One region of the Micromonospora sp. NPDC005203 genome, then DNA from elsewhere that is predicted to be linked to it. Evidence: riboswitches for the same ligand, from Rfam matches in the RefSeq annotation. Region 1 holds a riboswitch; the other holds the start of a gene.
What was found. Region 1 has a riboswitch for S-adenosylmethionine ahead of ACFYPM_RS06585 (aminotransferase class V-fold PLP-dependent enzyme). Riboswitches for the same ligand answer to the same signal wherever they lie in the genome.
Positions count from the first base shown of each region.

Region 2: another riboswitch for S-adenosylmethionine. It lies ahead of ACFYPM_RS13535 (ABC transporter substrate-binding protein); the one in region 1 lies ahead of ACFYPM_RS06585 (aminotransferase class V-fold PLP-dependent enzyme).

Region 1 is NZ_JBIAKV010000002.1:294,924-302,626, reverse strand. Features, by position in the region: gene ACFYPM_RS06605 (AI-2E family transporter) at 1-898, opposite strand, end outside; gene ACFYPM_RS06600 (GroES family chaperonin) at 1,059-1,397, shown strand; gene ACFYPM_RS06595 (hypothetical protein) at 1,491-1,658, shown strand; gene ACFYPM_RS06590 (PrsW family intramembrane metalloprotease) at 1,683-3,164, opposite strand; SAM riboswitch class IV at 3,188-3,308, shown strand; gene ACFYPM_RS06585 (aminotransferase class V-fold PLP-dependent enzyme) at 3,355-4,620, shown strand; gene ACFYPM_RS06580 (aromatic acid exporter family protein) at 4,636-5,838, opposite strand; gene ACFYPM_RS06575 (metal-dependent phosphohydrolase) at 5,978-6,640, shown strand; gene ACFYPM_RS06570 (DUF4031 domain-containing protein) at 6,606-6,896, opposite strand; gene ACFYPM_RS06565 (FAD-binding oxidoreductase) at 6,965-7,703, shown strand, end outside.
Region 2 is NZ_JBIAKV010000004.1:398,881-406,583, forward strand. Features, by position in the region: gene corA (magnesium/cobalt transporter CorA) at 1-550, opposite strand, end outside; gene ACFYPM_RS13530 (amino acid transporter) at 717-2,675, shown strand; SAM riboswitch class IV at 2,762-2,873, shown strand; gene ACFYPM_RS13535 (ABC transporter substrate-binding protein) at 3,169-4,083, shown strand; gene ACFYPM_RS13540 (amino acid ABC transporter permease) at 4,123-4,899, shown strand; gene ACFYPM_RS13545 (amino acid ABC transporter ATP-binding protein) at 4,899-5,642, shown strand; gene ACFYPM_RS13550 (Na+/H+ antiporter) at 5,655-7,229, opposite strand; gene ACFYPM_RS13555 (DUF3224 domain-containing protein) at 7,401-7,703, shown strand, end outside.

The DNA.
Region 1 (7,703 bases):
CGATGCCGACCGCGTCGATGAAGGCCACCAGGACTGTCGCGCGCACGTAGGCGCCGAGCGTGTGCCAGGAGGCGCGGCCCGCGTCGTCGACCTTCCACCGGGCGGCCACCGGCAGCAGCCGGACCAGGAAGCGCCAGATCCGGTTGCCGTCGCGCAGGAAGAAGAACGTCGCGAAGAGCACCAGGAGCGTGCCGGTCAGCACCTCGGCCAGGGTGGCGGCGGTGCTCAGTGCGCCGCTGGTGAACTTGGAGGTGTTGTCGTTGATCCAGGCCTGCGCCTCGTCGATGTAGCGGTCGAGCTGCGTGTCGGAGAGGTGCAGTGGGCCGGTCTTCAGCCAGTTCTGGATCTGCCGGACGCCCTCCGAGGACTTCTCGCTCAGCTCGGGCACACCTCGGATGAACTCGTTCACCACGAGCGTCAGCGTGCCGATCACCGCGGCGAGACCGCCGACCAGCACCACCGCCGTCGCCAGCGACCGGGGCAGCCGAGCCCGCAGCAGCCAGCCCACCGCCGGCGCGAGCAGCGCGGAGAGCAGCAGCGCGATGGCCAGCGGAATGATCACGATCTTGACGGTGCTGACGATCCTGAGCAGGGCCCAGGCGACCACACCGATCACGATCAGCCGCCAGCACCAGGCGGCGGCGATCCGCAGCCCGTGCGGGACGTCGGCGTCGTCCCGGCTGGAGGTCGAGCTGTGCAGGTCCACCGGAGGTTCCGCGCCGAAGACGGAGGCCGTCGGCGGTGCGGTCGGCCCCGGCACGGCGGGCGACGCCACCCTGGCGGCGTCCGACACGTCACCCAACTCGTCGGGCGAAATGCCCTCGTCGGCGCGGGCCGACTCCTGTCGTGAGTGGTAGGCGCGACGAAGCCGCCCGCGTACCCGCTCGAAGCGGCTCAAGCGCACCTCCTGGCAGTTAGACCGGCCCGCCCACAGCGACAGGCCGGACAGCATACGTCCGTTCCGGACACCGTAGGGCAGTTCCGCCACACAATGCCCCGACCACCACCGGCGTAACCACCGGCGGACCCGCCGTCGGCCACACGGTAGCGTCTGCGGCGTGACCGCGGACAATGATCTGGACGCCGGCCTGCCGATCCGCCTGTTGCACGATCGAGTGCTGGTGCGGATGGAGGGCAGCGAGGGCGAGCGCCGTTCCACCGCCGGCATCGTCATCCCGGCGACGGCCCAGGTCGGTAAGCGCCTCGCCTGGGCGACAGCAGTCGGTGTGGGGCCGAACGTGCGCGCCATCGTGTCCGGCGACCGGGTGCTCTTCGACCCCGACGACCGCTCCGAGGTCGAGCTGCACGGCCGCGGGTACGTGCTGCTGCGGGAGCGCGACGTGCACGCGGTGGCCGCCGAGCGGATCGAGGACGACCCCACCGGCCTCTACCTCTGAGGCACCTCCCCCGGCCAGCAGGCCGCGCCGCGCATCGTTTGCCCGGCCGCACGACGGGAAGCCATCCGGCGACCGTGGCCCTGGGGAGGGACGATGCCAGTATTCGTGAAGAAGCTGTTGACCTGGGGCAGTGTCGCGTTCCTGATCTACTTCATGGCCTTCCGGCCGGACGGCGCCGCGCAGATCTTCAAGGCCATCGGTGGTGCGCTGATGGCGATGTTCCAGGGCTTCGGGGACTTCCTCACCTCGCTGATGACGTGAGGCCCCGGCCGGGGGCGCCCGCCGTCAGGGGTGTCCCGTGGGCCACGACGCCGCCGAGCGCGGGCCGGGCCAACCGGGCGGGGCGTAGCCCACCGCAGGCGGTGGCGCGGGGGCCAGCACCACCGGGATCGGCACCACCGGGTCGTCCGGCGCTTCCACCGGCCGCTGCGTACCGTCCGGGAAGCGCAGGTGGTAGCGGCTGCCGTCCCAGACCCCCGTCGGGGCCTGCGGGTCCCGGCCGACGAAGAACGACCGGTACGCGTTCATCGCGTCCAGCAGCTCCCGCTCCTCCCGCGCGGTCCGTTCCTGGTCGGCGGGCTTGCGGTCCAGGCCGCGCAGCGAGCCGTCGCGCAGCAGGGCCAGTCGGGTGGCGGCGGACTGGTAGCCGCGCATCGCCCGCACCCCGGCGTCGCCGGCCACCCGCCGCGCCCAACTGCGGGCCGCGTGCCGCCGGCCGAGGCTGCTCAGCGCCGCCACCTCGGGTGGGCTCAGCCAGCCGGCGCGGACGTAGTCCGGCAGGGTCCGCTCGGTGAGCCGCCCCTCCCAGGCGCGCAACCACACCGCAAAGCCCACCATGCCGAAGAAGACCGGCACCATCAGGCCCAGGAAGCCGTACAGCATGATCAACGCCTCGCCGGTGGCCTGGGTAAGCGTGGGCAGCAGGTTCCACGTGCCGTGCAACATCATCGCCAGCAGCAGGCCGGCGATCGGGGCGAGCACCCGGACCCGCCGGTCGGCCGTCCGCGCCGCGATGCCCAGCCCCACACCGGTCATCGAGGTGAAGAGCGGATGGGCGAACCCGAACAGCAGGATCCGCAGGATGAAGATCGAGATGACCTGATTGACGCCGGTCACCGGACCGTACCGGTCGGCTCCGGACGCGTAGCCCAGCCGACCCAGGTAGAGGATGTTCTCCACCATGGCGAAGCCGACCGCGGACAGCCCGCAGTAGACCAGGCCGTCGGTGATCCCGGACCACTCCCGCCGCCGGAACACCAGCAGCAGGATCGGGCCCAGCGCCTTGGTCAACTCCTCGATGAACGGCGCCACCAGCACGCCGGTGAGCGCGTCGGGCAGCCCCCAGGCGGCGAACCGGTTGGCGGCGAATTCGTTGACCGTGAGCGAGGCGGCGGTGGAGACGAATGCTCCCCAGGCGAAGCAGAAGATCAGATACTTCAACGGCTCCGGTTCGTACCGGTCCAGCCAGAGGAAGCAGGCGACCAGCACCGGCACCGGCAGGATGGCGGCGGCCACCCCGATCAGCAGTGCCTGCGCGCCGAGCGACTCGCCGAGCCTGAAGACCATGAACACCGCGCAGGCGGCGATGAGCAGCACCACCCCGGCCAACGCCAGGAACCGCCGCCAGCCCAGCCGGCGCAGCGGCATCCGGGGCGCCCCGCCGACGGACGGGGCCGCGGGCGCGGGCGGCGACGGCAGGGGCGTACCGGGCGGGGTGTCGGCCATGCGGTCAGCGTAGCCATCCGCCGCCGGCTGGTCCGGTCGCATCGGTTGCCGCTATGCTGCCCGAAGGTCACGAGTGCCAGCGTTCAGCCCCGGCTTGCTGGCCGGCAACCCTCGTCGAGTTCGCGGTGGGGTGCCCCGGGTGATGACCGGGCCCAGCCCGATCGGCGTGCTGGGCAAGCGCGGACCCCGTCCCGATGCCGCATCCGGGGTCCCTGACCCCGGAGGTTCCGGCGTGCCCGTCACCCTCGTTCCCTCGCTGCCCACCCTGCCCACCGTCGCGCCCGCGTCGGTGCCGCTGGACGTCCTCGGCGTGCCCGGTGAGATCAACCTGGACTACGCGGCGAGCGCACCCTGCGCGCGGGCCGCCGCCGACGCGGTGGCAGAACTGCTGCCCTGGTACGCCAGCGTGCATCGCGGCGCGGGCGCGCTGTCGCGGCGCTGCACCCTCGCGTACGAGCAGGCCCGGCAGACGATCGGTGACTTCTTCGGCGCCCGGGCAGACGATCACGTGATCTTCACCCGCAACACCACTGACGCGCTCAACCTGCTGGCGCGGTCGCTGCCGGCCGGTACGACGGTTGTCACCTTCGCCTCCGAGCACCACGCCAATTTGCTGCCCTGGCCCCGCGGTTCGGTACGGCTGCCGGTGCCAGCCGATCCCGCCGGAGCGGTACGTGACCTCGCCGCCGCCCTCACCGAGCTGCGCCGGGGCAGCAGTCCGGCGCTGCCGGTGGTGGTCGCGGTGACAGGTGCGAGCAACGTGACAGGTGAGCGGTGGCCGGTCGCCGAGTTGGCCCGGGTGGCGCATCGGCACGGTGCCCGGATCGTGCTCGATGCCGCACAACTCGCCCCGCACGCCCCGGTCGACCTGTTGGCGCTGGACGTCGACTACCTGGCCGTGTCCGGCCACAAGCTGTACGCGCCGTTCGGTGCGGGCGTGCTGATCGGCCGGGCGGACTGGCTGGACGCCGCCCCGCCGTACCTGGCGGGTGGGGGCGCCACCAACCACGTCGGCCCGGCCACCCACGACGTGACCTGGGCAACCGGTCCGGCCCGGCACGAGGGTGGCACCCCGAACCTGCTCGGCGCGGTCGCGCTGGCGGCCGTGTGCGCGGCGCTCGGCGCGGCCGACCGGGTGGCGCTGGCCGCCCACGAGCAGGCACTGCTGGCACGACTGCGGACCGGCATCGAGGCGCTGCCGCACGTGGTGGAGTTGCGCACCTTCGGCCCGGACGCGCACCGGGTGGGCATCGTCTCGTTCGTGGTCGCCGGCTGGGACTCCGCCGACGTGGCCGCGCGGCTGGCCAGCGCGCACCGGATCGGCGTACGCGACGGGTTGTTCTGTGCCCACCCGCTGGCTCGGCGGCTGCTCGCCGAGGCGGCGGGGCGTACCGGCCGACGGGACCTGCCGCCCACGGCGTTGCGCGTCAGCATCGGCCTGGGCAGCACGGTCGAGCAGGTGGACCGGTTGCTCGCCGCGCTCGCCGAGCTGGGCTGAGGCGCGCGGTAACTGTCAGCCGACGGGCGGGGCGGTCGGCGGTTTCGGCGCCTCGCCCGGCTCGGCCGGCTCACCCATCGGGCGCTCCTGCTCGCCGAAGGCGGTGCGGATCCACCGGTTCGCGTCCTCCTGCTCGATCCCGGAGGCCACCAGCAGGTCGCTGGCGGTGGTCCGGATCTGGGCGACGACCACACTGCCGGAGAAGCCGACGCCGGCGCCGTACGCCCGCCCGGCCTCGCTGACCGCGCGCAGCGACCGCTCCCGGGCCTTCTCCGGTTCCTCGCCGGCGGCGAACTCGTGTTTGAGCAGCCGGACCGACTCGGCGAGGTGGCCCATCGCGTCCGGCATCGGATCGGGCACCGGCTCGTCGTCCTCGATCAATGTGACGGACCGGCGGATCAGCGTGCCGGTGTTGCGCATCGCCCGGTCGATCGGGTCGGCCGCCTCCGCGTAGTGGATCAGCTCGCTGCGGCGGTGCCAGCGGGCCGGGGAGAGGGTGGCGGTCTCCTTCGCCCCCTCGATCGCCTCGGCCAACGTGGCCAGTTCCTCCTTGTTGTTGCGCAGCCGGTCCAGGGCGCGTTGGACGCCGGCGCGGTCCCGGTTGCGCAGCCCGTCCGCGGTGGCGTCGAGCTGGGCGGCGAGCAGGTCCAGCGCCGGCCGGGCGGCCCGGTTGATCACCCGGAGCGGGTTCAGCGGCAGCAGCACGGCCGTCACCAGGAGCGCGACTCCGCCACCGAGGAAGGCGTCCACGAAGCGCGGGATCTCCAGATTCTGGGTGGACGGGCTCAGCGTCACGATCAGCACCGCCGTGGCCGCCGCCTGGATGACAATGGCGACGCTCGCCCCGGCGAAGATCGTGAACAGGATCGCGACAGTGACCACCAGGCCGAGCTGCCAGGCCCCGGTGCCGAGCAGATAGATCAGGAAGTCGCCGATGGCCACCCCGATCCCCACCCCGGCGATCAGCTCGATGGTCCGGCGGAACCGCTGACCCACCGACGCGGCGAGGGTGCCGACCGCGGAGATCGGCGCGAAGACCGGTTGCGGGTTGCCGAGCACCTTGTGCGAGATCAGGTACGCCAGCCCGGCGGCCAGCCCCGCCTGCACGGCCAGGCCGCCGGCCATCCGCACCCGGTGCAGCCGGTCGTGCAGGGTGGCCCGGCCGCGGTCGCGCAGTTGCTCGGTGGCCTCGGCGATCCGTGCGCCGTCGACGTCCACCAGCCCGTCGCGCAGCGCGGCACGTCGCACGATTGGTGGTCGCTTGTCCCGGGCCACGGCCATGGGCGCGACTACCCGGGACAGGCCGGCTGAATCCTTCCGCGTCGCGCGCCGCGCCCGGATGCGGCAGACTCGGCCGGTGGCCGATCTGCTGGAGCGGTGGCGGGCAGCAGCCCGGGGTGCTGGTGCGAAGCCGGGTGCGGGGTGGACCCGGGCCGGGGAGCGGCTGCTCGACAGGTGGCAAGAGCCGCACCGGCAGTACCACACGGTCGCTCACCTGACGGCTGTGCTCGACGTGGTGGACAAGCACGCCGAACTGGCCGACCGGCCCGACCTGGTCCGGCTGGCGGCCTGGTGGCACGACGCGGTCTACGACCCGCGGGCCACGGGTGACGCCAACGAACAGGACAGCGCCGCGCTGGCCGAGAGCGTGCTCAGCGGGCTCGGGGCGCCGGTGCCCACGGCGGCCGAGGTACGCCGGCTGGTGCTGCTCACGGCCGGGCACGTGGTGGTTCCGGACGACCGGGACGGCGCGCTGCTCTGCGACGCGGACCTCGCCGTGCTGGCCGCGCCCCCGGCGGCGTACGACAGGTACGCGACGGCGATCCGACGGGAGTACGCGCACGTGCCGGAGCCGGCCTTCCGGGCTGGGCGGGCGGCCGTGCTCGGCGGCCTGCTGGCGCTGCCCGCGCTGTTCCGGCTGCCGCCGCTGGCGGCCCGCTGGGAGGAGCCGGCCCGGGGCAACGTACGCCGGGAACTGGCCACGCTCAGCGCTGCGGTGCCGCCGACGGGCGCGGGCTGACCAGGTGCTTCGGGCGGCGCAGGTCGGCGGCGCGGAGCAACCGGACCAGCTCCCGGCTCGGCACCACCTGGGCACCGAGCCACACCGCCGCCGCGAACCGCTCGGCGGGGATGTCGTAGTGGTCCCGGTCGAAACCACGCCGGGGCGCGCCGAGCGCCTCGGCGAAGGCGTGCAGCTCGGCGTACGAGACGTCGCTGATCAGGTGTGACCAGAGCCGCCCACGCCACGGCCAGGCCGGCCGGTCCAGATAGAGCATGACGTCCAAACTATCCCGCGTAGTTGATCACTTTGATGATCGGCTGCCGGCGACCTAGCCTCGGCTGCATGGCCCCCACCACGCTCCTGGACGATCTCCGCGCCGCGCTCGGTGCCGACGCCGTGCTCACCGACCCGGACCTGTTGCGCGCGCACGAGCGGGACGAGGCGGACCTGTGCGCGGCCGGCACCCCGCTCGTGGTGACCCGTCCGCGCAGCACCGAACAGGTGGTCGCGGTCGTCCGGGCGGCGGCGCGACACGGCGTACCTGTGGTGCCGCAGGGCGCGCGGACCGGGCTGGCCGGCGCGGCGAACGCGGTGGACGGCGCGGTGGTGTTGAGCACCGTCGCGATGGACGAGATCCGGGAGATCGACCCGGTGAGCCGGATCGCGGTGGTCCAGCCGGGAGTGGTCAACGCGGCGCTGGCCGGCGCGGTGGCCAGGCAGGGGCTCTGGTACCCGCCGGACCCCGGCTCCTGGGAGTCGTCCACGATCGGCGGCAACGTGGCCACCAACGCCGGCGGCATGTGCTGCGTGAAGTACGGGGTGACCACCGAGTACGTGCTCGGCCTGGAGGTGGTGCTCGCCTCGGGTGAGGTGCTGCGCACCGGCCGGCGGACGGCGAAGGGGGTGGCCGGCTACGACCTGACCCGGCTCTTCGTCGGCTCGGAGGGCACCCTCGGCGTGATCACCGAGGTGACCGTGGCGCTGCGGCCCGCCCCGGCCGAGTCGCTGACCCTGGTGGCGGTCTTCGGATCGACCGCGGCGGCCGGCGCGGCGGTGGCCGAGATCGCGGCCCGTGGGCTGA
Region 2 (7,703 bases), on a different contig from region 1:
TCGCGTACAGGACCGCCTCCGGGCCCCGGGCGAGCATCGGCGCGTCGGTCTCCAGCCGCCGCCGCACCGCGGCCAGGTCCGGAACCTCGCCGTGCCGGACGGTGACCACGAAGCCCGGCCCGATGAACAGGTGCAGCTCGGAGAACTCGACCTCCTCGCGCAGGTCGTCGTAGCGGGCGGCGCGCAGCACCACGAACAGGGTGTGCCCGTACCGCTCCAGCTTGGGTCGCTGGTGGGCGTTGATCGCGTCCTCGACCGCCAGGTCGTGCAGCCGGAACTCCCGGGCCAGCGAGGTGATCTGCTCGATGTCGGGCCGGTACAACCCGATCCAGGCCATCGAGGCGTCCTGCTCCTGCAGGCAGCGGTACGTCTCGGCGAGCCCGGACGGCGAGGCGAAGCGGTGTCCTCGGACGTAGACCGCGCTGTCCACCAGACCGCCGGTAGGCGGGTCGGGCGACACGGTCGGCGGCGGCACGCCGTCCCCGGTCTCGTACTCGTCCAGTTGGCGACCGAAGCCACCACCGGGGTGGAATCGACGGCCACCGACCATGCCTGTCCCCTCCCCCGGCGCCGTCCCGCCCGGTGCGCTCCCGCCGACCCGGAAGGGCTGCATCCCCCGTGCCCACGACCCGAAACCAGCCCGCCGACGGATGGGTTCCGGGCACCCGGGGACGGGCACGGCCCGCCGGGCGGATACTCACGGTGACCATGGGCGGATGACGGGGGACGCGCCGATGGAGGTGGACAGACGCGGCGGTCGGCTGCGGGGGTGGTTGCTCGACGCCGGCTCGGACCACGCCGCACGGCACCCGGGGCCACACGGACGCCCGCCGGAGCACCGGCAGCATCCGTGGTGGAAGGTGATGTGCCTGACCGGCGTCGACTACTTCTCCACCCTGGGCTACCAGCCGGGCATCGCGGCGCTGGCCGCCGGGGCGCTGTCGCCGGTGGCGACCCTGGTGCTGGTGCTGGTGACGCTGCTGGGTGCGCTGCCGGTCTACCGGCGGGTGGCGGTGGAGAGCCCACACGGTGAGGGTTCCATCGCGATGCTGGTACGCCTGCTGAGCTACTGGCCGGGCAAGCTGCTGGTGCTGGTGCTGCTCGGTTTCGCGGCCACCGACTTCATCATCACCATCACCCTGTCGGCCGCCGACGCGACCGCGCACATCGACGAGAACCCGTTCTGGCCGGACGGGTTCAAGGGACACGAGGTACTTGTCACGCTGCTGCTGGTGGCCCTGTTGGGCGCGGTGTTCCTCAAGGGATTCACCGAGGCCATCGGCATCGCCGTCGTGCTGGTGGCGGCCTATCTGGCGCTGAACGCGGTGGTGGTCATCGACGCGCTCTGGCGGGTGGTGACGCACCCGAGCGCCGTCGGGGACTGGACGACCACGCTGACCACCGGGCACGGCGATCCCTGGCTGGTGGTCGGGCTGTCGCTGCTGGTCTTCCCGAAACTGGCGTTGGGCCTGTCCGGCTTCGAGACCGGGGTGGCCGTGATGCCGAGCGTACGGGGCGACCCGCAGGACTCCGAGGCTCGACCGCTGGGCCGGATCAGGGGCGCCCGTCGGCTGCTCACCACCGCCGCGGTGATCATGAGCGTCTTCCTGATCACCAGCAGCGTGACGACCACCATCCTGATCCCGGCGGAGGACTTCCGGCCGGGCGGGCCGGCGAACGGCCGGGCGCTGGCCTACCTGGCGCACCAGCACCTCGGGGAGGTGTTCGGCACCGTCTACGACCTGTCCACCATCGGGATCCTCTGGTTCGCGGGGGCGTCGGCGATGGCCGGACTGCTCAACCTCGTCCCCCGTTACCTGCCCCGCTACGGCATGGCACCGGCCTGGGCGCGGGCCGTCCGGCCGCTGGTGCTGGTCTTCACCACGGTGGCCTTCCTGATCACGGTCGTCTTCGACGCCAGCGTGGACGCGCAGGGCGGCGCGTACGCCACAGGTGTGCTGGTGTTGATCACGTCAGCGGCGACCGCGGTGACGCTCGCGGCGGCCCGGCGGGGTCAGCGCGGTCGCACCCTCGCGTTCGGCGTCATCGCGGTGGTCTTCGTCTACACCACCCTGGCGAACGTGGTGGAACGCCCCGACGGCGTCAAGATCGCGGCCTGTTTCATCGGCGGGATCATCGTGGTCTCGGTGCTGTCCCGGGTGTCGCGGGCCTACGAGCTGCGGGTGGACCGGATCGAGCTGGATCCGGTCGCCACCCGGATGATCGACGAGCGGGCCGGACGACGGATCCGGCTCGTCGCCCACGAGCCCGACCGGCACGACGAGGCCGAGTACCGCGCGAAGTTGGAACAGACGATGGCGGACAACGACTTCCCCGACGACAGCGACGTGATCTTCGTCGAGGTGCACGTCACCGACCCGTCGGACTTCCAGACCGAGCTGCTGGTACGCGGCGGCCTGGCCGACGACAGCTTCGCGGTGCTCAGCCTGACCAGCTCCTCGGTACCCAACGCGCTCGCCGTCCTGCTGCTGGAGATCCGCGACCGCACCGGGCGGCGACCGCACATCTACTTCGAGTGGAGCGAGGGCGGCCCGGCCCGCAACTTCCTGCGCTACCTGGTGTTCGGACAGGGCGCAATCGCCTCGGTCACCCGGGAGATCCTGCGCCGCCAGGAACCCGACCCGTGTCGCCGGCCGCACGTGCACGCCGGCTGACCTGCGGGCCGAGCATCCTCCGGGCACGGTGAGCGTGGTCATAACGACTGGACGATCCACCCGTGCGTGCTGCTAGCCTCGCTGCAGGTCATGAGTGCCAGCGCGAAGCCCCGGCTCGCTGGCCGGCAACCCTCCTCCGCGGTGGGGTGCCCCGGGTGAAGACCAGGCACCGGCACGACGTCGGTGCAAGCGTGGCCTGGCACCCAGGTCAGCACAGACCCGGGAGAACCATGCGCACCCTCAGCACCGCCCCACCGACCGATGTCGCGCAACTCCGCGCCGGTCAGCCCACGCCGGCACTGACCCGGCGGCGGCACGTGGACATGATGCGAATGTGCAGCGCCGCGTGTCAACGCGGCCCCCGGCACTAGCGCACCTTTCTTTTCCGAGCCTTCCAGTCTTTTCCAAGCCTTTCCAGCGGTACGCCCATCGGGCGCACCGTCGGCGGCACACGTCCGTGCCCGCCGAGACACGACCCCTTTCGGAGACACCCGTGCGAATCCTTCCTGCCCTGACCCGTGCCGCAGCCCTGGGCGCGGCCACGATCCTGGTTGCCACCGCTCTCACCGCCTGCGGCGACGACACCTCGTCCGACGCCACCGCCAACCCGTACGGCCTGGCGCAGCCGGGCGTGCTGCGGGCCGGCACGCTGACCGACGCCCCGCCGAACGTGTACCTCAAGGACGGCAGGTTCACCGGCTTCGACAACGACCTGCTGACCGCCGTGGCCGGCAAGCTCGGCCTCACTGTCGAGTTCGTCGGCACCGACTTCTCCGCGCTGCTGTCCCAGGTCAACAACCACAAGTTCGACGTGGGCAGTTCCTCGATCACCATCACCGAGGCGCGCAAGAAGACCGTCGACTTCGGCAACGGCTACGACTTCGGCTACTTCGGCCTGGACGTGCCGGCCGGCTCGCCGATCACCGGCTTCGACCAGCTCGCCGGCAAGCGGGTCGTGGTGGTGCAGGGCACCGTGCAGGACGACTACGCCACCGGTGAGCAGCTCGACCCGGTCCGGGTGCCGGACTACAACGGCGCGATCAACCAGCTCAAGGCCGGCACCGCCGACGCGTGGATCGCTCCGGCCGAAATCGGCGAGAAGTCGGCCGCCGACAGCACCGGCAAGATCACCGTGGCGGCCAAGCAGCTCAGCCCGGCGCCGACCGCCTACGCCGTGGCCAAGGGCAGCGACAAACTGCGCGAGGCGCTGAACAAGGGCCTCGACGAGGTCGTCGCGGACGGCACCTGGAGCCGGTTGCAGGCGCAGTACTACCCCGGTCGGCCGATCCCGGCCGACTTCACGCCGGGCAGCGGCACTGTGTCGGCACCGACCGCGTCGGGCACGTCGTCGAAGCCGTCGGCGTCCGCGTCGGCCGTGCCGTCGGCGTCCGCGTCGGCCGCGTCCTGACCCGGTGACGAGCGAGCAGGGCGGTAGGAGAGGCGACCGATGGATCCGTTGAGCACGCTGTGGGAGACCTTCTTCGACATCGACGCGATGCGCGAGGCGCTGCCCGAGATGCTGACCGTCGGGTTGCCCAACACGCTGATCCTGGCGGTCTCCGCCGCCCTGCTCGGCTCGGTGCTGGGCCTGCTGTTGGCCGTCGCCGGCATCTCGCGCAGCCGTTGGCTGCGCTGGCCGGCGCGGGTCTACACCGACGTGTTCCGAGGACTTCCGGCCGCGGCGACGATCCTGCTGATCGGCGTCGGGCTGGCGCCGCTGGGCATGCAGGTCTGGGGACCGGACCCCTACCCGTTGGGCATCCTGGCGCTGTCGCTGATCGCGGCCGCGTACATCGGGGAGATCTTCCGGTCCGGCATCCAGTCGGTGGAGGCCGCCCAACTGGAGGGCGCCCGCGCCCTCGGCTTCTCCTGGACCGACGCGATGCGGCTGGTGATCATCCCGCAGGGCATCCGGCGGGTGCTGCCGGCCTGGGTGAATCAGCTCATCGCCCTGATCAAGGACTCCAGCCTGGTCTACTTCCTCGGCCTGGTGGCCAGTCAACGGGAGCTGTTCCGGATCGGACAGGACTACGCCGCCACCACCGGCAACGAGTCGGCGCTGCTGCTGGCCGGGCTCTGCTACCTGGTGTTGACCGTCCCACTGACGCACGTCGTCAACTGGATCGACCGGCGGCTGCGCAACGGCCGGCCGGCGACCACACCGACAGACGAGGACGACGACGACACCGCTTCGGCGTACGCCGCGACGGAAGGACACCGGTGATGACCACCGAGACGACCACCTCGGTCAGCCTCGACGTACGCGACGTGCACCTTGCCTTCGGACCGAACCGGGTGCTGCGCGGCGTCGACCTCACGGTGCCGCGCGGCGCGACGGCCTGCGTGATCGGCCCGTCCGGGTCGGGCAAGTCGACGCTGCTGCGCACCATCAACCGACTGATCGAGCCGGACCACGGCGACGTGCTGCTGGACGGGCGCAGCGTGCTGGGCGACGACCCGGACGCGCTGCGGCAGCGGGTGGGCATGGTCTTCCAGCAGTTCAACCTCTTCCCGCACATGAGCGTGCTGCGCAATGTCACCCTCGCGCTGGGCCGGCTCCGCAAGCTCGGCGACGACGAGGCGGAAACCGTCGCGCGGAACCAGTTGGATCTGGTGGGGTTGGCCGGCAAGGCCGACGCACGCCCGGCGCAGCTCTCCGGTGGTCAGCAGCAACGCGTGGCGATCGCCCGGGCGCTGGCCCTGCGGCCGGAGGTGATGCTCTTCGACGAGGCCACCTCGGCGCTCGACCCGGAGTTGGTCAAGGGTGTCCTCGGGGTGATGGCCGACCTGTCCGCCGCGGGCATGACCATGGTGGTGGTCACCCACGAGATGGGCTTCGCCCGGCAGGTCGCCGACACCGTCGCCTTCATGGACCGGGGCGTGGTGTTGGAGGCCGGCGCGCCCGAGGCGATCTTCGAACGGGCCGAGCATCCTCGGCTGCGCCGGTTCCTCGCGCAGGTGCTCTGACGAGGCGGCCGATCAGTCGTTGGGCCCGCGTCCCAGCAACCGGATCTCCTCGTTGTCCAGCGCGGCCTGGAGTTCCTGCAGGACCAGGTCGTCGATCTCCCGGTTGTCGCGCAGTCGGGTGACCTCCCGCCGCTTGTGGGCGAGGACCCCGAGGCGCAGTCGATGTTCCAGGCGACGTTCCTCGGCGCTGTTCCCCCCGGCCTCGTTGACGTCCGCCAGGTGCCGCTGGTACTCGGCCTGCAACCGGCGTACCGACTCCTCCCGGGCACCGACCTCGGCGGCGACCTGCGGTAGGGCGGCCAGCCCCGCCTCGGTGGCCCGCCGCCGGGCGTGCCGGGTCTCGTCGACGCGTTCCGGGTCGCCGACCAGCCCGGCCCAGCGCACGACCAGCGGCAGGGTGGTGCCCTGAAGGAGCATGATCAGCACGATCACCAACGCGGTGACGAAGATGATCAGGTCGCGTTCGACCACCGGCCGACCGGCGACCGTCATCGTCGGGACGGCCAACGCGGCGGCGAGCGACACCGCGCCCCGGAAGCCGGACCAGCCCCCCACGGTCGCCACCCGCCAGCCGGACGGACCCTCGCCGTCGTCCACCATCCGGCGACGCCGCAGCCGGGCCGACTGCGCGGTGAGGTAGACGAAGAGCAGCCGGGTGGACACGACGACCAGGGTGACCACCAGCACGATCACCAGCGCCCGCTCGGGCGAGGTGCTGGTGATGCCCCGCACCGCCCGGGGGATCTGCGTGCCGAGCAGGACGAACAACCCGCCGTTGATCAGGAACGTGGTCAGGTCCCAGAACGCGTACGCCAGCACCCGGGACCGGGCACGGATCACCCGGGGGCCGGCGTAGGACAGCACGAGCCCGGCGACCACCACCGCCAGCACTCCGCTGGCGTGCACCGCGTCGGCGAGCAGGAAGGCCCCGAACGGTGTCAGCACGCTCAGCGCACCCTCGCGCAGCGGATCGTCGAGCCGCTTGCGGATCAGCACCACGGCGGCCCCCACCAGCAGACCGGCGAGGACCCCGCCGACGCTGGCGCCGACGAACTCCTCGCTGATGCCCAGCACGCCCGGCTTGGCGCTCTGGCTGAGCAGACCCACGGTCACCGCGAAGACCACCAGCGCGGTTCCGTCGTTGATCAGGCTCTCCGCGTGCAGCGTGGTGAGGAGCTTGCGGGGCAACCGTTTGGCCAGACCGGTGACGGCGGCGGCGTCGGTCGGCGCGAGGACCGCGCCGAGCACCCAGGCGGCGGCCGGATTCACGCCGAACGCCTGCGCGGTGAACGACACCGTCACCATGGTGAGCACCACGAGCACCACCGCGAGCAGCCCGATCACCGGCAGGTTGGCCCGGATCTCGCGCAGGCTGATGGTGAGGCTCTCCCGGTACAGGATCGCCGGCAGGAAGATCAGCAGCACCAGGTCCGGTTCGAGGGTCACCTCGGACAGCGGCGGCGTGAACCCGAGCAGCACCCCGAGCGCGATGAGCAGGACCGGCGGGGCGACCCGGTACCGACCACCGAGGGTGGTGCCGATCAGGACGGTGCCGCCCAGCACCACGATCAGGACGAGCACCTCCACGCGTACCCCCCTCGATCGTTGGCGCGGCGGTGGACGCACCGGTGCTTCAATCTGACCGCACTCGCCGGCTGGTTCCAGCGGAAACCGGCAAGTCGCCGCGTAGCCCGGGGATGTCGGTGCCGTCTGCAAGGCTGCTCCGCGACAAAGGCGATCACGAGGAGAGGGCGCGAGATGGCCACGAGGGCGGACGGAACGTTTGAACTCACATCATTCGAGCCGGAGGTGCTCGACGAAGGCCCGGGGGCCGCGCTTGGCCGGGTGCGGATCACCAAGACCTTCCAGGGTGGCCTGGCCGGCATCAGTACGGTGACCATGCTGTCGGTGGCCGACATCGAGGGCGGCCCCGCTGCTTATGTCGCAGTCGAGCGATTCACGGGCGAACTCGACGGCCGCGAAGGCTCGTTCGTCCTCCAACACAGCGCACCCGGCAGCCACGGTGAGCAACTCGCGATCCGCGTCGTCCCGGGAACGGGC